Regions from separate parts of the Arthrobacter sp. StoSoilA2 genome, predicted to be linked through region 2. Evidence: riboswitches for the same ligand, from Rfam matches in the RefSeq annotation. Region 2 holds a riboswitch; each other region holds the start of a gene.

Region 1 (6,570 bases), 1.4 Mb from region 2:
CAGGGCAGCTGCAGCATTGGGCGTCGAAGTCACCAGCGCGTGGATCCCTGACCCGGCAGCTATGGACGCCGCTTCCACTTTGGTCATCATGCCGCCGGTACCTACACCGGCCTTGCCTGCCTTGCCAATGGTCACGTCCTCGAGGTCCTGCGGACCACGAACCAAGGGGATGCGCTTGGCGCCGTGGGAGGGTGGACCGTCGTACAGGGCATCGACGTCGGAGAGCAGCACGAGTGCGTCGGCGCGCACCAGGTGTGCCACCAGGGCTGCGAGGCGATCGTTGTCCCCAAAACGGATCTCATGGGTTGCCACGGTGTCGTTCTCGTTGACGACGGGAACGACACCAAGGTTCAGCAGGCGGTCCAGGGCACGGAAAGCATTGGTGTGTTGCGTCCGGCGCATGAGGTCGTCAGCTGTCAGCAGGACCTGGCTGACCGTGACGCCGTGCGCGCTGAAAGCTTGCGTATAGCGCGCCATCAACAGGCCCTGCCCCACGCTTGCCGCAGCCTGCTGGGTAGCGAGGTCCTTCGGGCGCTTGGCGAGCCCCAGCGGGGCAAGACCTGCCGCGATGGCGCCCGAGGAAACCAGGATGATTTCAGTACCGGCGTTTCGTTTGTCAGCCAGCGCATTAACCAGCGAAGTCAGCGATTTCTCGGAAATGCCGCCCTTGATACTGGTCAGCGAGGACGAGCCCACTTTGACAACAATCCTCTTGGCGGTGGCCAGGGCCTGACGCTCAAGAACCTCTGCGTCCGGAATTTCGACAGTCCTAGTCGTCATCACCGGTATCCAGGTGGCCTTCCGTTACGGGCTGGGCACGACGACGGCTGACGGACTCAGTCCAGATGCCAGCCTTGCGCTCGGCTTCGAGTTCAGCACGGGCGGCAGCCTTCGCTTCCCGGCGCTCAAGCTGTTCATCGCGCTTTTGCGAACGTGTGGGACGGTCGCCGATGTCCGCGACGCGGATATCGGTACCACGGGGAGTCGCCAGGAGCTCGGCGCCTGCCATCATGGTGGGCTCCCAGTCGAAGACCACGCCATCGTCCTCGCCGATGACCACCGTATCGCCGGGCTTCGCTCCAACCTTGAAGAGCTCCGTCTCGACGCCCAGCTTGGCCAGGCGATCGGCCAGGTAGCCAATGGCTTCCTCGTTGGTGAAGTCGGTCTGCTTGACCCAGCGGACAGGCTTCTCGCCCAACACGCGGAACAGCGGCTCGAGGTTCTTTTCCTCGCGGCGGATCCGGAATCCGCTCTCGTTGACGGCGCGCGGACGAAGGATGGGCGGGGCAACCTTGGGAGGGGCAGTCTCTACGGCATCCCGCGCAGCCTTGACGATCTCCGCCATTGCGAAGCCAAGCTGGCGCAGGCCCTCATGGCTGGTTGCCGAGACTTCGAAGACACGGTAGCCGCGTGCTTCGAGGTCCGGACGAACGAACTCCGCCATGTCCTTGCCATCCGGAAGATCCACTTTGTTCAGGACAACAAGCTTGGGACGCTCGTTCAACGGCACTACTTCGCCGTCTACGCCGGCGTAGCTCATGTCCACGGCGTACTTCTCCAGTTCCGCCTCAATGATGGCCAGATCGGAGAGTGGATCACGGTCCGATTCCAGGGTTCCGCAGTCCAGGACGTGAACCAGGGCCGCGCAGCGTTCAACGTGGCGCAGGAAGTTGTGGCCAAGGCCCTTGCCCTCGCTGGCGCCTTCGATCAGGCCGGGCACATCGGCGATGGTGAACCGGATGTCGCCGGCCTGGACGACGCCAAGGTTGGGAATGAGGGTGGTGAAGGGGTAGTCGGCAATCTTTGGCCGGGCAGCGGACATGGCCGCAATGAGGCTGGATTTTCCAGCGGAGGGGAATCCGACCAGCGCGATATCGGCGATGGACTTCAGTTCCAGCACGATGTCGCTGGATTCGCCTTCAATGCCCAGTAGCGCGAAGCCGGGCGCGCGCCGCTTTTGCGAGGACAGTGAGGCGTTTCCGAGACCGCCCTGGCCTCCTGCCGCGGCAACATACTCCGTGCCTTCGCCCACGAGGTCAGCGAGGACCTCGCCGTCCTTCGTCTTCACCACGGTGCCGTCCGGCACGGGGAGGATCAAGGTTTCGCCGTTCTTGCCGCCACGCCAATCACCCATGCCAGGGCCACCGTTGGTGGCGTGGCGGTGGGGGGCGTGGTGGTAGTCAAGCAAGGTGGTGGTCTGCGCCGACACCCTAAGGATGACGTCTCCGCCGTTGCCGCCATTGCCGCCGTCGGGTCCACCGAGAGGCTTGAACTTTTCCCGCTTGACAGAGACACAGCCGTGGCCGCCGGTTCCGCCGGATACGTGCAGGACTACCCGGTCTACAAAGCTCGCCACGTGAATCTCCTCTTGCTGTTGCCAGCGCTGTTGCATAAACCAGAGCGCCATGGGCGCCCTAATCGATTGTAATGCGGTTAAAAGAACGGTGGAGCGGGCCGTTTGGCCCGCTCCACCGGTTCAGAACTTGTTGTTACTCTGCAGCTGCAGCAGCAACGATGTTCACTACGCGACGTCCGCGGCGAGTACCAAACTCAACCGCACCGGCCTCGAGTGCGAACAGGGTGTCGTCGCCACCGCGGCCGACGCCTGCACCGGGGTGGAAGTGGGTTCCGCGCTGGCGAACGATGATCTCGCCTGCGGAAACTACCTGGCCACCGAAACGCTTGACGCCGAGGCGCTGTGCGTTGGAGTCACGACCGTTGCGAGTGGAGCTCGCGCCTTTTTTGTGTGCCATGTGAAATGCCTGCCTCTAAATTTCTGGGGAAACTGAAAATCTGAACAGAGTAACGAAAGTTACTTGATGCTCGTGATCTTGATCTTGGTCAGTTCCTGACGGTGACCCTGGCGCTTCTTGTAGCCGGTCTTGTTCTTGAACTTCTGGATGACGATCTTGGGACCGCGAAGGTCCTCAAGGATCTCAGCCGTGACCTTGACCTTGGCCAGGTCCGCAGCAGCGGACGTGACCTTGTCGCCGTCAACCAGGAGCAAGGCGGGCAGCTCAAGCGTGCTGCCGGCTCCACCGGGGACGCGGTTAAGCGTTACGTAGTCTCCAACGGAAACTTTTTCTTGGCGGCCGCCTGCGCGGACAATCGCGTACACCACTTGGGTACTCACTTCTCTCGACGTTTCTTACTAAATTTGCGTGCGGAACCTTGAACCGGAATCAGGCTTGGTTCGCGCTGTGCCTCAACGCCGTGGACTTCAGATCGAAGCCCGCGAGTCATCCCATGAACAATTCCAAGGGGCATAACCCAAGTGTTGGCGTAAGCACCGAAGATCAAGATTACGCTAGTTTGACCTTCAGCTGCAAATGAGGCCGGGTCCGGAGGCTATCGGGTGACTTGCATCACCAGTTGTAACGGACTCTCCCGGCACCGTGCCCATACAGCCTACAGGGTTTGGGCGGGAATGCTGCGATTTGGCTGGCGACGCGCGGGAGTTTCGTCGATCGGCTATGCAGAAACCACGGAAATCGAACTCAGGCGAAGAGCCTTGGCGCATCAAAGAAGGCCGTCTCGTAGCGGCAAGAGTGTGTAAAGGCCTCAACCATGGCCTCGCGTTCCTGCGCAGAGGCCTTGAGGGCGGCTGCGTCCGTAAGGTCGATCGCTTTGCGGGTTGCGGCAGCAAACTCCTCGTCGGCGTAGGTCTTCAACCAGTCGGCGTACGGGTGGTCGCCGGGTGCGCCTGCATCCACGTAGGCCGCGTGGAGTTGCCGGCCTACCTCCGCGTACAGCCAGTAACAGGGCAGGATTGCTGCGAGCAACACAGCGTAACTGCCGGACGCGGAAGTGGCCAGGAGGTGGTCCACGTACGACTTGGTCACGGGTCCGGTCTGCGTCGGAGCCGGGCGCGTGCTCAGCCAGTTCCGATGAAGCTCGGACTCGACCTCAAGGCAGGTCTGTGACGCCTTGGCCCAGAAGAGCTGCTCTTCCTCAGTGGGGGCAAGGGCACCGGCGCGGGCCAGAACCCGGGAATAGCCGTTGAGGTAGATGGCATCCTGGGCAAGGTAGTAGTTGAACTCGGGCTCAGGGAGCCTCCCCGACTGCAGGCCCTGGATGAAGGCCAGGCCGTAGATTGCGTCCAACTCCGGCGTGGCTTCCGCCCAAAGTCGCGCGGCAAAATCGCCGGACCGGCCAGCAGGATTCCGTGTCGGCTCCAGATGGTGAAAGTGCTGGATCGGCCCGCTGCCCCTGCCCACGTCGAGCCCGTCGGCCGCAGAAAGGGCCTGCAGCAGCCACGGCTTAACCTCCCGCAGTGACGCTTCCCAGTCACCTCTGCGGGCCTGCACCGTGGCCAATGCCGAGGAGAGCGAACAGCCCGTTCCGTGGCTGTTCCGGGTATCCACGCGGGGACCGGCCACCTCGATAACGTCCTGCCGCAGCAAGCCGCTCGTATTGACCAAGGCATCAGGACATTCCGCTCCTGCCAAATGGCCACCCTTCACCAGGATGGTCGTTCCACATTCGGCAGCCAGACGCTTGCCTTGGTCAAGGGCAGTGGCCCAGTCCGGGGCGTCAGGCTCCCCCAGCAACATAGCCAGTTCGGGAAGGTTGGGGGTAACGAGATCCGCCAAAGGCAGGAGGCTGCGCAGGGCGGCTTCGGCGTTCCCACGCAGAAGCCGGTCGCCGCTGGTGGCCACCATCACCGGGTCAAGGACCACGACGGCGGGACGCACGTCTTCGAGCCAGCTGCGGACTTCGTGGATGACGGACGCGTCACCCAACATCCCGATCTTGACGGCATCAATCTCAATATCGCTGCTGACGGCATCCAGTTGCTGGCGCAGGAACTCCACGGGCGGAACATGGACTGCACTGACTCCAAGGGTGTTCTGTGCCGTGAGCGCCGTGATGGCAGCCATTCCGTAACCACCGTGCGCAGCAATGCTCTTCAGGTCTGCCTGGATCCCTGCGCCTCCGGACGGATCCGAACCGGCAATGCTAAGCACCCGCGGATGTTGCCGGGCAGCCACGGGTCCGCCAACGCTACCGGCGGGGTCAAGGGGGTAGACAGGGGAACTCGACAATGAAGCCATGATGGACATCCCTTCGCCGGTGCTAACCGGACAGGTTCAACGGGTCTGGATCTCAGCCAGGCCCAGCGCCCGGCACCCCGTGTCAGTTTCCTAGCGTAGCCGGGAAGTCCAGCGGTCCGGGAACCGGCCTGCTTGGGTGCATGGATGTGACTGCCGGCGACAAAAGAGTCCCGCAGTATCCGACGACATCGGATACTGCGGGACTCTTTCAATACGTCATCAGTGCTGACGTGCTTACAACTCCGAAGCTGGAACTCCTACGCCGAGGATGATGGGCTCGTCAGCTGCCTTCTTTTTGGCAGGCTCTTCCGCTGCCGGCGCTTTGGCCTCGTGGGCCGTTCCACCCGCGGCTGCGGCAGTTACCTCGTGGTGCTCCACGCTGGTTTCGTTTGCGGCACCCTGTGCCCTGCTCGCGCTACGGTTCCTTCGGCCTCGACTTCCACGCGAACGCGAAGAACGATCGTTCTGACCGTCGGTGGCCGCAGCACTGGCGGCGGAGGTAGTGGCAGCGGAGGCAGCGGAAGTTTCGGAAGCCGTGGCAGGTCCGGAAACCGTATCCACAGTCTTTTCCTCGTCAGCCGGTGCAGCACCGAGGTGCGAGAACGCCTCCGCCAGCAGGTCCAGGCTCATGGCCGGCTTGCCCGCAGATGGTTCCTCATGGTGCTCCACGAATGGAAGCGCCACTTCTTCGCCGCCGAAGCGCAAAACGGGCGTGGACCGTGCCTCCCGAACCGCTGCTTCATGGCTGGCGGCATCAGCTGCGGCCGCTCCCCCGGCATCGCCGGTTGCCGTATCAGACACGGATTCAGCCGTGTCGTGATGCTGACCGGCTGCGCGTGCCAGTTCCTCCGCGCGGTGAACTTCGTCGTCGTGCAAGTGCGCGGCATGCGCTGCAGCGGCGATGGTGGCAAGAGCCGCCCTGGTCGCCTCGGCCTTCGCCTGGCGAACGGGGTCAACCGACTCCTTGCCACTTGGCGCAGCTACCGGGGCGGCAGCGGTGCTGTGGGTGGAGACTGCTTCCTCGGCTACCGCTCCCCCACCTTTCCCACGGCGACGCTTGCGTTCATTCCGGGCAGCAGGCTGTTGCGGTTCTGTGTGTGGACGGTGGTGCTCGGCGGCAACTACATTGGCGCGTCGGTGTTCCACGGGCTCATCATGGGTGACGACGCCGCGTCCGGCGCAGTGCTCGCACTGCTCACCGAACACTTCAAGCAAGCCTGTGCCCATGCGCTTGCGTGTCATCTGCACCAGGCCAAGCGACGTCACTTCAGCCACTTGATGCTTGGTGCGGTCACGGCCCAGGCATTCCACCAATCGGCGGAGTACCAGGTCACGGTTGGATTCAAGGACCATGTCGATGAAGTCGATGACAATGATGCCGCCGATATCGCGCAGGCGCAGCTGGCGAACTACTTCCTCGGCCGCTTCAAGGTTGTTCTTGGTGACGGTTTCTTCAAGGTTTCCACCGCTGCCGGTGAACTTACCTGTGTTGACGTCCACGACGGTCATGGCCTCG
Region 2 (6,570 bases):
GTTTCCGCGGACCCGTGGCCCGCTATGTCTGGGACCTGTCCGATCGCAGCAACAGCCGTTGGATTGTGCCATTCGGCGCTGCCGGACGGCCGGAGCACCCACATTTTACAGACCAGATGCCGCTCTGGGCCTCAGGAAAGATGATCCCTGTGGTCACGGACTGGAGCGAGCTCAGTCACGACCACCCCTAAGACGCCCCCTAATACGCACGAACCAAGCCCAGCAAGCCCTCCCCAGCCCAGCCCACCCCAGCCCAGCCCAGCCCACCCCAGCCCAGCCCAGCCCAGCCCAGCCCAAAGGAAATCATGACCACAAGCACCCGGGACTTCGCTGTCCGGACCACGATCTACACCGAAGAACTCCACGGATGGGGCGTACTGCGGATCGTCCCTTTGGTTCCCGCCGAAGACCTTGACCTCATTCATGGTTGGGTCAGCCAGCCTCGTGCCAGGTTCTGGGGCATGCTGGAGCATTCGCGCGAGGACGTCCTGGAGATTTACGGGTTCCTTGATTCCTTGGACACTCACCATGCCTTTTTGGTGGTGGTCGATGGCGAGCCGCTGGCGCTCTTCCAGACTTATGAACCGTTACACGATCCGGTAGGCGAGGCATACCCGGCGCGGGAGGAGGACATCGGAATGCATTTGCTGCTGGCGCCTGCAAGGCGTCCGATTCCCAACTTCACACCACGTCTCGTCACGTCCCTCATCCGATACATGTTTTCCCTGCCCGGCAAGGACCGGATCATTGTTGAGCCGGACGCCCGCAACGCAAAGGCAGTTCGCCGCCTCGAGACCACGTGTTTCGAGCTTGGCCCCGTCATCCAGCTGGCTGAAAAGGAAGCCCAGTTGGGGTTCCTCACCCGGGCAAGGTTCGAGAAGATCCAACGGAAGAGCTAACGCCAGACGAAACTCCACGTTCCAGCGCCGACGGCCGCCAGTACAGCAGCGGCAGCGATGACGAGGCCGCCCAGGAGGACCCAGACATCCAGGAGGGAGTAAGTGGATTCCCGGGCCCACGTTCTCTGCCCGCCACCGAAACCACGCGCCTCCATGGTGATGGCCAGCCGGGAAGCCCGACGCACTGCCTGGACCAGCAGCCCGAAGCTCTGTCCAAGCGTTGCCTTGAGCCGTTGCAGCGGACTGCCCTGCGAACCCACTCCGCGGGCCCGCCTGGCCATGCCGATGGTCTGCCATTCCTCAGCCATCAATCCCACCAGGCGCATCGCGGCCAGCGAGCCAAGGACAAAGCGGTGTGGCAGTCTTGCCTTTTGTGCCAGCGCGTCGGCCAGGTCGGTGGGGTCGGTGCAGGTCATCAGCAGGATCGCTGGCAGCGCAATCGCCAAGCCGCGCAGCATGAAACCCAGCCCCAGCTGGAGGGAACCTTCGCTGATGGACCAGAGTCCGACGTCGAGCAGTACGGCCCCGCTGTCAGCCGCCACGATTGCGGTGCTCCAGCCACCTATCGCTGCAGCGATGATGAGCGGCCAGGCCCGCTGCCATAGAAGCCCCAGCGTGAGGCCAGCCAACGGGAACAGGGCCAGCTCGGCGACGAGGGCCGTTGAAGCGGACACCCAGTCGATCGACAATGCCAGCACCAGCGAAATGAGGAACACGGACACAAACTTAACCAAGGGGTTGGCGCGCGTAAGGAGGGCGTGGTTGCCGCGCAGGTTCAGGGCGTCCCTCATGCAGCACCGGCTTCCTGGCGGGCTGCTTCGCTGTGCGGGTCCGGAACTTGCGGCGTAGCTGGATCCAGCCGGAGCTCGGTGCCGCCCAGGACCGCGCTGAATTCTTCGTCGTGCGTCACGGACACAACGGCTGTTCCAGCATCGAGCAGTTCAGAGAGGAAGGATGCCAGTTCGGCCCAGGTGTTGGCGTCCTGGCCGAACGTGGGCTCGTCCAGCACCAGCACCTTAGGGTGGGCCGCAAGGACCGTGGCCACGGACAACCTGCGCTTCTCGCCGCCGGACAACGTGTAAGGATTCGCGTCCACCAAATGCGTGAGCCGCAAACGCTCCAGCAATTCATCCACGCGTTCTTCGCCGTGGCCCAGATGCTTTGGTCCGAACATCAGCTCGTCCAGAACCTTGCCCGTCACAAACTGGTGCTCCGGTTCCTGGAACACGGTGCCAATGCGGGAAATCAGCTGATCCGCCTTCCACTTGAACGGGTCGATTCCAGCTCCCTCGGAAAGCTCGACGGCGGCACTCACCTTGCCGTCAACCGGCGCCAGAAGGCCGGCCAATGTGAGCGCAAAAGTAGATTTGCCTGCACCGTTCGGACCCGTGATGGTCAGTGCCTGGCCAGCCCGTACTTGTGCACTGATATCCGATTGCACGGGGACGGGCGGGATGGTCTTGAAACGGCGGCGGCGGGACTTCCCACGGGAAACAGCCAGGTCCTGTGCGACGAGGAGGAGCTGGTGCGTGGATTCATGGCCGCCCAACTCCTGACTTGTGCTCCTGCGGGCGCGGGTCGTCGGAACGTACCCGGGCACCCACACTCCCGCTGCCATCAACATGGTGCGGGCCTCTGTGAGCACCTGATCCGGGGGGCCGTCCAGGAGCACACCGCCCCCGGCCGAGGGTGGCTGGAGGACCACGATCCTGTCCACCAGGTCCTTCCACACGGACACACGGTGTTCAACGACAACCAAAGTGGCGCCGGTCTTGTCCAGGCAGCGCTGTACGGCGTCCCGAACCTCGAGCACGCCCACCGGATCCAGGTTGGCCGTAGGTTCGTCCAGGAGGATCAGCCCGGGCCGCATCGCCAGGATGCCAGCCAACGCAAGGCGCTGCTTCTGCCCGCCGGAGAGGGCCGCCGTCGGGTGCTCCAGTGCCAAGCCGCCGCCTGCAGCGGTGCGCAACCCGACGTCGTCGAGCGCTTCATGGACGCGCGCCCAAATTTCTTCCCGGGGAACGGCCAGGTTTTCGGCGCCAAACGCGACATCGTCACCCACCCGGGAGAGCACTACCTGGGTTTCCGGATCCTGCTGCATCAGACCTGCGCGGCCGCGCTGTTCGCGGGGAGCAACGCCGTCGATCAGCAGCGAGCCGGTCTCGTCGGAATCGTCCTCCTCATCACCCAGCACACCGGCGAGGGCGTGGAGCAGTGTCGATTTCCCTGCGCCCGATGGACCCAGCAAGAGCACGCGCTCACCGGGCTCGATCCGGAGATCGAGGTCCTGGATGGCGGGTGTGGAACGTCCGGCATGCCGCCATCCCCACCCTTGGGCGGTGATGGCGGCAGGCCGTACCTGGCCGCTGCTTTGCGTGGCAGGCATTAGTTGAAGACGGGCTCCGAAGCAGCCTTCCGCGACGCGAAGGAGCTCAGTACACCGGTCTTGGCCAGCCCGCGGGTGGCAACCCAGGACAGCGCGCCCGCGATGATCGCACCGGAGAGCGTGGTGAAGGCGATGTAAGCCAGCTTGTCGATTGCTTCGTAGGCGATGTTCCAGCCCCAAGGCAGGAAGGAATCGTTGAGACCGCAGAAGAGGCCCGAGCCGGCACCTGCGAGGAGTGCAGCGGAGAGGTCGAACTTCTTGTACCGGAACGCAGCGAAGACGAGTTCCGCACCCAGTCCCTGGAGGACGCCGGAGATGAGGACGGTGGTGCCGTACTGGGAACCCATGATGAGTTCGCCGGTGGCGGCGACGGCTTCGCAGAACAGGGCTGCGCCCGGCTTGCGGATGATGAGCATGCCCAGGACGGCCGGGATCATCCAGCCACCGGCGATCAAACCGGTGAGCGGCGGATACGTGGCGTTCATGGGGATGGATACGATTGCGGCGCCCTGGGACCAGGCCCAGAAGATCACGCCGCCGGCGATGGCAATCAAAGCTGCCACCACGATGTCTACAACACGCCAGTTATAACTGGTCTTCTTCACGCTTGCCGTGGTCATTTTTTCTGCCTCCTGAGGTACAGGAGGGGAAAGTGCTCCCCGGAAACCCCCGGCCGGCCTGCGCCGCCCGGATCCGGACACTCTGAGAAGCTCGACTCCCTTGCGCCGGTACTAACCGGATCAGGTTCGAGGGTCTGCGGCTGTCCGCACTCTCAGCGCCCTCGCGTCACCTGCATCTCTGCAAGGTCCGACGGCGGCGCTCCCCTGTCGTTATTAATCTGCCCTTATGGGCGTGGTTCAGTTTACACCTGTGGGTGTTCGTGGGCTCCTTGGGCTAGTCACAAAGCGGTTGGCTCCCCTTTCTCCTGCGTTGCGGGGCCGGCTCTGCGCCCCATTCTCCGGTCTGAGCACGCACACCGGGCCCCACAACAGGACCTGAGACAATGATCCAGCAGGAATCGACGCGGCAAAGGGGTAATTCATGACGGACCTTCCCATTACGGACATGCCAGTTCCCCAACCCCGCCTTGCCGCGAGCGTCATCCTGCTCCGTGACGCACCGGGCGGGCTTGAGGCCTTCGTCCAGCACAGGGTTGCCACCATGGACTTCGCCGCCGGCATGGTGGTCTTTCCGGGCGGCCGGGTTGATGCCGCTGACCAGGATGGATGGGATTACCCTGTCCGGCTGCTGGAACAGCACGCTGCAGACTGGCATCTGAGTTCCATCGCCGTCGATCCTGTACAGGCCCCGGCAAAGTCAGGCATGGTGCTCACCGCTGCCCTGCGGGAAGTTTGGGAGGAGGCCGGACTTCGCCTTGACGCCTCAGACCTTCGCCCCTGGGCAAACTGGGTCACGCCCACGGACATGCCCAAGCGCTTCGACACGTACTTCTATGTAGCCAAGCCTGCTCCGGAAGCAGCACCCCAGCACCAAACCACTGAAGCGTGGCAATCACTCTGGATGCCGGTGGACGGGATCCTGGCGGCCGAGGCGGCCGGTAAATTGCAGCTGATGCCGCCCACGTATTACCTGCTCAAGGAAATTTCCGGTCTCGGAACCGTGGATGCCGTCTGGGAAGCCGATCACGATGTTGTTCCTGTCCTGGCACCACGCGGTTCCATGGCAGCTTTCCTCAAGGAACGCGAAAACCGCCGCTAGTCCCAACCCGCCTGCATGTGAGGCTAGGCTGGGGGCATGAACCTCTTTTTCAAGCTGCTGGGTGCCGGAGTAAGCCTTGCAGCCGGATTCGTCGGCACCAAGTTGGTCAACAAGGGCTGGGAAAAGGCCACCGGCAACAAGCCGCCCACGGGCCACGACGATATGGAAACGAGCCTCCGCTCAGCCTTGTCCTTCGCGCTGATTTCGGCCTTCGTCAGTACGCTCATCCAGGTTTTCGCGAGCCGTGGCACCCAGCGTGCCATCGCCCGCTTCGCAAAGACCCACGACATCGTCTAGGTAGAATCGTCGCCGGCTGCCCTTTGGACAACCGCTTCAAGCTCATCCTTTGTGAGCAGTTCGCGGTGCCCATGCTTGGTTCGGTAAGCGGAGCGGCCCACCATGTGTGCGGAGACCGGTGCGGTCAGCAGTTGGAATATCCAGGCCACCACGAGAACCGGCCAAACCCACCATGTGCGCATTTGCAGACCCATGGCTGCAAGCATCAGGAAAAGACCCAGGACTTGCGGCTTCGTTGCCGCGTGCATGCGGCTCATGAGGTCGGGGAACCGCAGGAGGCCAATTGCTGCGCCAAGCGACATCAGGGCACCCACCACAAGAAACACGGCCGTCACCGCGTCGATTACGGCATCCACGCCAGTAGGTTCAGGAGTCATTGCTCTGATCCCTCCGATCCGCGACAAACCGGGCAAACGTTACGGAGCCTACAAAGCCGATCACGGCGAGAGCCACGAGCAACACCAAGTTGTTCAGGTGCCGGTTCATCGCCATATCGATCGCCAGCGCGGCTCCAAGAATGGCCAGCAGGACATCCGATGCCAAAACGCGGTCCAGCAAGGAGGGGCCAATGGCGATACGGATGATCGCTCCCACCGCAGCCAGGCTCAGGATGACAGCAGTCACCAACAGAACGAGTTCTTTCACAGGGCTGCCCCTTCCATGCCCGGGGTTGCTTCATCCTGGAGAGCGTCGAGTTCCTCACGCGTTCCCATGATCCGGATCAATGTGGCCTCGATCTTCTGGACTTCCTGACGGATCCTGGCGATTCCGGCTTCCTCATAAATATTGAGTGCATGCAGGTACAGGGTGGACGTCGAGCGGTCCACTTCCACCACCAGCGAGCCCGGGATCAGCGAAATAACATGCCCGGTTGCCGTCACAATGAGGTCCGAATGGCTGCGCAACGGAACAGCGACGACGGCGCTACGCACCTTTGGCCCCTTAACTACGGCCAGGTAGAGGACCAGGAAGCTCGCTGCCACCACTTTGCCCAGGAATATCAGGGCGAACGAAATGGCGCGAAGAACATTGAACCTGCCACTGAGCTCCACCGGCGGAAGGTAGAAGAACTTGGCCACGAGCACGGCGATGAGCGCACCGAACAGCAGGTTGCCCGGGCTGAAATCCCGCCACAAGGCGCCCCAGACGATGACCAGCCATACCAGCAGCGGGAGTTCAGTGCGGAAGGAGATTGGTTTTCGGCTCATTTGGCAGCCCCTGGCTGACCCACGGCTGGCACCTGGGCGGAGTCCCCCAGGACTGAATGGA
Region 3 (6,570 bases), 980 kb from region 2:
TTGAGCTCCGCAATGGCCTTCCGCGCAGATTCGATTTTGGGCGTGCCCACATCGCTGACGCCGTGGATGACCTGCCGCTGCAAATTGCTGAGGTCTACGTCGTCGTCGTCGACGATTCCCAGGGTTCCAACGCCCGCCGCGGCGAGGTACAGCAATGCCGGAGATCCCAGCCCGCCGGCACCTATGACAAGAACTTTCGCATTCTTAAGCCTGCGTTGGCCCAGAGCGCCGATTTCCGGAATGATGAGATGCCGGGAGTACCGTTCCACCTCGGCCGACGTTAGTTCGGCGGCCGGTTCAACGAGGGGCGGCAGGACGGCGGGCGCGGGGCGGGCAGCAAGAATTGAGGCCATACCCCAATGTATGCCTGCCGATGCCGCCCGGTCATATTACCCACCGGTACAGTGGTCATAACTGCAAAGGAAAGGCGGCAGACTGTGGCTGACGGCACACGGGCAAACGATGGAGCACCAGCGAAGCAAGAACGGACTGGTTCGACGCGTTCAGCAAGGTTGCCCCGGGACGAGCGCCGCGCGCAGTTGCTGAACGCCGCCTTGGAAGTTTTCGTATCCAACGGCTTCCACGGTGCGGCCATGGACGAAATTGCCGAGACAGCACATGTGAGCAAGCCGGTCCTGTATCAGCACTTCCCTTCCAAGCGCGAGCTGTACATGGCACTGCTGGACAGCCACCTGGCCGCCCTGACCGATTTGATGCTCAATGCCCTGAACTCCACCACGGATAACAAAGAGCGCGTGAAGGCAGTCATGCGGGCCTACTACAGGTTCATCGCCGACGACGACCAAGCCCACCGCCTGGTTTTCGAGTCTGACCTCATCAATGACCCCGATGTCAGCTCGCGCTTGGAAACGTTCAACAAAACGTTCGCCGACGCAGTGGCCCACGTCATCGCCGAGGACACCAAGTTGCCCCCTCTGGAGGCGCAGCTCCTTGGCCGCGGACTGGCAGGAATGGCGCAGGTCAGCGCCCGCTACTGGCTCGAAACCGATGGAAACCTCGACCTCGATGTAGCCAGTGATCTGATCTATCGTTTAGCTTGGCGCGGAATCAGTCGATTCCCCAAAGAGTCCTAAGCTACAAATAGAGGACTGACTTAAAACTTGATTGGCTTGGAGGCCTTGCTGTGGAAGTAAAGATCGGCATTCAGAATGTTGGCCGTGAAATTGTGCTCGAATCCGCACTCGATGCTGATGCTGTCGCCAAGATTGTCGGAGAGGCCATCTCCAAGGGATCGGATCTGCGGCTCACGGATGAGAAGGGCCGCCAGATCATCGTTCCCGGCAATGTGCTGGGCTACGTTGAAATTGGTGCCGAGGAAGTGCGCCGCGTCGGTTTCGGCGCACTCTAGCGGTTCCCGGTTACAGCTGCCGCTAAGGAGTCTCCATGCTTTCACTCGTTGTGGTGGTTCTTGCCACGATCGCTACAGGATTCATCGTGTGGGCAAATGACAAGCGACACGGCAAGTACGGGATCGCATTGCCGGCGGGCGTTTCGGCAACCGTCGGCGTGCTCAGCTGGATAGCTTTCATCATGGCAGGCTTTGGTTACCAGCCCGGCCTGACCTGGATCCCCTGGGTCCTCCCCATCGTGTTGGGGACGGTCATCGCGATTGCCGTTGTGGTCTTTCTGGGCCGCAAGCGCACCCAGCATGACACCGCCGCCCTCACCAAAGCCCTGAGGCTCTAGGCACTGTTCACTCAATAAACTTCGCTGGCCATCGCCCATGGGTGATGGCCAGCGAAGTTTAACGTTCAATCCCGTTCAAGCCCCTGGGTAGCGACGCGGCTGCTGGGTAGCGATCCGGCTGCTGGGTAGCGATCCGGCTGCGCCTTGGCACCGGACGCCGCTGCCGCCTCGCTCACGGCGGTCGCAGCGGCGATGTCGCGTTGGGTCACCTGGCCCCCGGCGTCATGGGAAACGTAACGCAGGAACACCTTGTTGTAACGCCAGTCAAGATCCGGATGGTGGTTCTGTTCCTCGGCAATCCGGCCAATGGCGGCGATGAGCGCCAAGGCGTCGGCCGCCGTTGAGGTTTTGAACACGGTCACGAGGCCGTCCTGGAGCTTCCAGTCCGGGAGGTCCTTGAGGGCGGCCTCCATGGCGACCTGGGTCAATTGCTCTTTCCTGTCAGCCACCACGGCTCCTTCATTCAGAGGAACTCTGCCCGGCCTTCCATGGCCGATGACGCGAGGGCGTGCTCCCGGCGCGGAATACGGCCAGCCTGCTTGGCCAGCCTACCGGCGATCACCGCGTGTTTGAAGGCTTCGCCCATCTGCACCGGATTCTGCGCACGGGTCACGGCTGTTGCCAGCAGGACAGCATCGCAGCCCAGCTCCATCGCAAGCGCGGCATCGGAGGCGGTCCCGATGCCGGCGTCGAGCACTACCGGTACGGAGGCCCGGGACACGATCAGTTCGATGTTGTGCGGGTTCAGGATGCCCAGCCCCGTTCCAATAGGCGAACCGAGGGGCATGACAGCTGTGGCGCCCAGGTTTTCCAGGCGCAGCGCCAGAACGGGATCGTCATTGGTGTAAGCGAAAACCTTGAAGCCGCGGTTCACCAGCTGTTCCGTGGCCTCAACGAGTTCCACCGCGTCCGGAAGAAGCGTGTGTTCATCGGCAATGACTTCCAATTTCACCCAGTCCGTCTCCAGGGCCTCCCGGGCGAGCTCCGCGGTCATCACGGCGTCCTTGGCAGTAAAACAGCCAGCCGTGTTCGGCAGGACCCGGATGTTGTGGTCCACCAGGAGCTGGAACAATGAACCTGTCTCGGCCGGTGAGTATCGGCGCATCGCAACAGTGGTCAATTCCGTTCCTGAAGCCAGGAGGGCTGCTCCCAACCCGTCCAGGCTCGGCGCACCACCGGTACCCATGATCAGGCGGGAGCCGAATTCGACGCCGTCGATCACCAAAGCGTCAGTGCTCACGTCAGTTTTTGCTGCGGTCATTTTTCAGCCTCCCTGGACTGCGGTTACGAGTTCGAGTTCGTCTCCATCGGCGAGCGCAGTCGCTGCCCATTGGCTGCGCGGCACAACCTCCGAATTACGTGCGACGGCGACACCCAGCTTGCCGCCGTCGGCTGCCTGTCCCCGGTGGTCCAGCGCGCGGCCTGTGATGGCACTGACGAGTGTGCTCACGGACGCGTCGTCCGCCACGGCGTGTTCGGAGCCGTTGAGTTTGATGTTCATGGTGTGTCCTTGATTGCTGGTTGGAGGAGGTGATCCTGAGTTGCCGTAAATCGATCAGGCCGGAAAATGGACCATCGGGGGTCGGCTGGGCCGCTGATCAGTCCGCCTACGATTTTGGCGGCCACAGGCGTCAAGAGAACGCCGTGGCGGAAGAACCCGGTGGCGATCACGAGACCGTCGATGGTGCCCCCGGGCCCGGTAACTCGTCCAAGTAGGGGTGCGTTGTCCGGTGTGCCTGGCCGTGCACGGGCTGTCGCTTCCAACAGTTCCAGCTCCGCCACGGCAGGAACCAACACTTGGGCGTCACGCAGGAGTTGATAGACGCCCCCGGCGGACACTGCGTTGCTGGACGCAGACAACCCGTCCTCCCGCTGGGTGGCTCCAATCACCACCGTTCCGTCGTCGCGGGGGACGATGTAGACCGGCACCCCGCGGACCATGCCCCGGATGGTGGATGTGAGCAGCGGCTGGAGGTGTTGGGGAACGCGCAGCCTGAGAATGTCGCCGTAAACGGGCCGCAGGGGCAGGTTGAGACCCTCGGGGAGACCGCCGATCCTGGCTGCATCCAGCCCGCAGGCGAGCACAGTCTCTGAGGCCCAAACAACGCGCCCGGCGCCCGAATCGAGCTGGACCCCGCAGACGCGTTCCCCGTCCCAGAGCAAACGGGACGCTTGGAACGGCAGGGCGAAACCGTCCTCCGCTCCGGAAACCCAGGTTGCGTCACTTGGTCCGTGGGCTGATAACCCGTCCAGGAGGCATCGTGCAAGGCGCCGCGGATCCACTTGGTGATCGGCCGGTATGTCGAAGGCACAGGAAATCCCGGGGCTGAGCAAAGGCTCGCGCTCGCGCGCTTCACGCAAAGACAGTGGCTCCACGCGCAGCCCCGCGGCCTGCTGGACCGTGCGGAGGTCTGCCAGCGCACGGCGGTCGGCGGCGTCCGCACCAACGGCGATTGTCGACGTCGTGCGGTATCCGGCGGCTGATTCGCTGCCGTGGACGCTCCGGACGAAAGCCGGCCACAGTTGGGAGGATTCCAGCATGAGTTCCAGGAGGTCTTCCTCCTGGTAGTGGAGTTCACTGACCGGAGCCAGCATTCCGGCGGCAGCGAACGTCGCACCCGCTGCGGGAGTGGGATCAATGAGGACCACAGAGCGGCCCTGACGGCGGGCTTCGTGGGCGATGCCAAGGCCGATGACGCCACCACCAATGACTGCCACGTCTGCCTGCAAGGGGATTTGGCGGGATTCTGCCATATGTTTCCTTCCCTACGCCGGTATTAGCCGGATCAGGTCAAGCGGTCGGCGCTGAAGCCCTCTCAGCCGGACGGTCATATGACGCTGTCACGGCTCCCGCAGTACGTGCCCAGTTTAGAGGAACTACTCTGGTTTCCATGACCCAGCATGATGTCCACACCACTGCCCGCCTTTACTTGTGCACTGATGCCCGCAAACGCCAGGGCGATTTCGAAGACTTCGTCGACGCCGCGTTTGAGGGCGGCGTCGACATCATCCAGCTTCGCGACAAGACGCTCGAGGCCGCCGAGGAGCTTGAGGTCCTGGAGGTCCTGCACAACGTTGCCCAGCGGCACGGAAGGCTGTGGGCCGTCAACGACCGCGCCGATGTTGCCAGTATTTCCGGGGCTCCGGTGTTCCATATCGGCCAAAAAGACATCCCGTTACGCGCTGCACGGCACCTCCTCCACGACCGCACGGTCATCGGCCTGTCCACCCATACCCCGGACCAGGTTGACGCCGCGATAGCTGCCTCCCCCGGCAGGAGCGGACTGGATTATTTCTGTGTTGGCCCGGTGTGGGCAACGCCCACAAAGCCAGGCCGTGAAGCAGTTGGGCTGGACCTGGTCACATATGCCGCGGAAGCCGTAAAGCGCGCGGATGAGGAGACCGTAGGCGGCGTCCTCCTCCCCTGGTTCGCCATCGGCGGCATAGACCTCACCAATGTTGAACAGGTGGTTGCAGCCGGAGCCAGCCGGATCGTGGTGGTACGTGCCATCACTGAGGCGGAGGACCCGACGGCGGCGGCCAAGACCTTGCTGGAAGCGCTCGACGCCGGATAACCACCCCGGCGCCTTGGCTGCTGCGGAGGATATTCGAAAGTGTCCTAAGCCGTGAGCCCCAGCCCGGACATGCGTCGCCCATGCCGCTCCGCCAGCTCAGCGGTGAGGGCCTTGACTGCATTGCGTGCATCCCCGCCGCCCTTGAGCAGCGGTCCCAGCTGGGGATGTTCCATGCCTACGCGTTGTGCTTGCGTCAGGGCTTCACCGACCAGGCGGCGGCCCCACAAAGCCAGGCGCGACGCCAGGCGGGGGTCATCAGACAGGGCCCTTCGCAGGAGGATGCGTAAAACTTCCGTGGCTTGGTCGGCGGAGGCCACCTTCTGGACAAAGAGTTGCGTCCCGCCGTCAAGGAATGACGCGACCATGCGGTAGAAGTCCGATGACACGGTGTCGATCACATAGGCCTTCATGACGGATTCAAACCAGTCCGCTGGCTTTGTTCGCTCGTGGAAGTGGTCAAACGAGCGCTGGAACGGAAGCATGGCTTCTTCGGCATCGAGTCCCATCTCCGAGAGCCGGCTGCTGATCAAGGCGAAGTTTCCGTAAGCGCCGACGGCGATCTTTGCCAGCACTGCCCTGTCATGGAGGTTGGGAGCGTACCGGGAGTCGAAAGACAGCCGGCCAAACGCGGAGAGCTCGCCGTACGCCATGGCCCCCAGCAGCTCCGAAGAGAGTCGCTGGATGCGAGCATTATCGTCCAAGGAAGTGCTCATGGTCCAAGACTATCCAGCGATTTCGGGCTAACCTGATTTTCGTGTCACATCATCGGATTTCGCCCAACGTCGACGACTCGTCGGACCAGCTCGCGGCGGCATTTGCAGCCCTCCGGACCGAACTGGAGCTCCCGGGCGAGTATCCGGCCGAAGCCGTGGCGGAAGCCCGCAAAGCGGTAGAAAACCATACGCTGCCGGACCGTGACCTCAGGGACATTCCCTTTGTGACCATTGATCCCGCCACGTCCACCGACCTGGACCAAGCAGTGTTCATTGAACGTGCCGGCGACGGTTACAAAGTCCTCTACGCAATCGCGGACGTGCCATCCTTCGTTGCTCCCGGCGGGGCGCTCGATGCCGAAACCCGGCAACGGGGACAAACGTTTTACGCTCCTGACGGGAGGATCCCGCTGCACCCGGAGGTCATCAGCGAAAACGCCGGCAGCCTGCTGGCCGGTCAGGACTGCAGCGCCTTCGTGTGGGACTTCGAACTGGACCGCAATGCGGAGGTAACCGCCACGTCCGTGGCCCGTGGCACTGTCCGTAGCCGCACGAAGCTCAGTTACAAAGGTGCC

What was found. A riboswitch is a leader RNA that binds a small molecule or an ion and turns the genes downstream of it on or off. The one in region 2 is predicted to bind thiamine pyrophosphate.
Region 1: it holds a riboswitch for thiamine pyrophosphate, as region 2 does, so the genes downstream of both, LDN82_RS13190 (bifunctional hydroxymethylpyrimidine kinase/phosphomethylpyrimidine kinase) here and LDN82_RS19725 (ECF transporter S component) in region 2, are expected to answer to the same signal.
Region 3: it holds a riboswitch for thiamine pyrophosphate, as region 2 does, so the genes downstream of both, thiO (glycine oxidase ThiO) here and LDN82_RS19725 (ECF transporter S component) in region 2, are expected to answer to the same signal.

What each region holds. Positions count from the first base shown of each region.
Region 1 is NZ_AP024643.1:2,907,246-2,913,815, forward strand. Features, by position in the region: gene proB (glutamate 5-kinase) at 1-780, opposite strand, end outside; gene obgE (GTPase ObgE) at 770-2,356, opposite strand; gene rpmA (50S ribosomal protein L27) at 2,490-2,753, opposite strand; gene rplU (50S ribosomal protein L21) at 2,813-3,121, opposite strand; gene LDN82_RS13190 (bifunctional hydroxymethylpyrimidine kinase/phosphomethylpyrimidine kinase) at 3,498-5,054, opposite strand; TPP riboswitch at 5,046-5,144, opposite strand; gene LDN82_RS13195 (Rne/Rng family ribonuclease) at 5,289-6,570, opposite strand, start outside.
Region 2 is NZ_AP024643.1:4,321,510-4,328,079, forward strand. Features, by position in the region: gene LDN82_RS19705 (penicillin acylase family protein) at 1-191, shown strand, start outside; gene LDN82_RS19710 (GNAT family N-acetyltransferase) at 306-899, shown strand; gene LDN82_RS19715 (energy-coupling factor transporter transmembrane component T) at 896-1,690, opposite strand; gene LDN82_RS19720 (ABC transporter ATP-binding protein) at 1,687-3,285, opposite strand; gene LDN82_RS19725 (ECF transporter S component) at 3,285-3,905, opposite strand; TPP riboswitch at 3,985-4,121, opposite strand; gene LDN82_RS19730 (NUDIX hydrolase) at 4,327-5,004, shown strand; gene LDN82_RS19735 (DUF4235 domain-containing protein) at 5,041-5,301, shown strand; gene mnhG (monovalent cation/H(+) antiporter subunit G) at 5,298-5,678, opposite strand; gene LDN82_RS19745 (monovalent cation/H+ antiporter complex subunit F) at 5,668-5,946, opposite strand; gene LDN82_RS19750 (Na+/H+ antiporter subunit E) at 5,943-6,509, opposite strand; gene LDN82_RS19755 (Na+/H+ antiporter subunit D) at 6,506-6,570, opposite strand, start outside.
Region 3 is NZ_AP024643.1:3,345,868-3,352,437, forward strand. Features, by position in the region: gene moeB (molybdopterin-synthase adenylyltransferase MoeB) at 1-353, opposite strand, end outside; gene LDN82_RS15135 (TetR/AcrR family transcriptional regulator) at 360-1,094, shown strand; gene LDN82_RS15140 (DUF3107 domain-containing protein) at 1,145-1,369, shown strand; gene LDN82_RS15145 (hypothetical protein) at 1,405-1,707, shown strand; gene LDN82_RS15150 (4a-hydroxytetrahydrobiopterin dehydratase) at 1,773-2,156, opposite strand; gene LDN82_RS15155 (thiazole synthase) at 2,171-2,968, opposite strand; gene thiS (sulfur carrier protein ThiS) at 2,972-3,208, opposite strand; gene thiO (glycine oxidase ThiO) at 3,205-4,461, opposite strand; TPP riboswitch at 4,454-4,571, opposite strand; gene thiE (thiamine phosphate synthase) at 4,599-5,282, shown strand; gene LDN82_RS15175 (ferritin-like fold-containing protein) at 5,327-5,995, opposite strand; gene LDN82_RS15180 (RNB domain-containing ribonuclease) at 6,037-6,570, shown strand, end outside.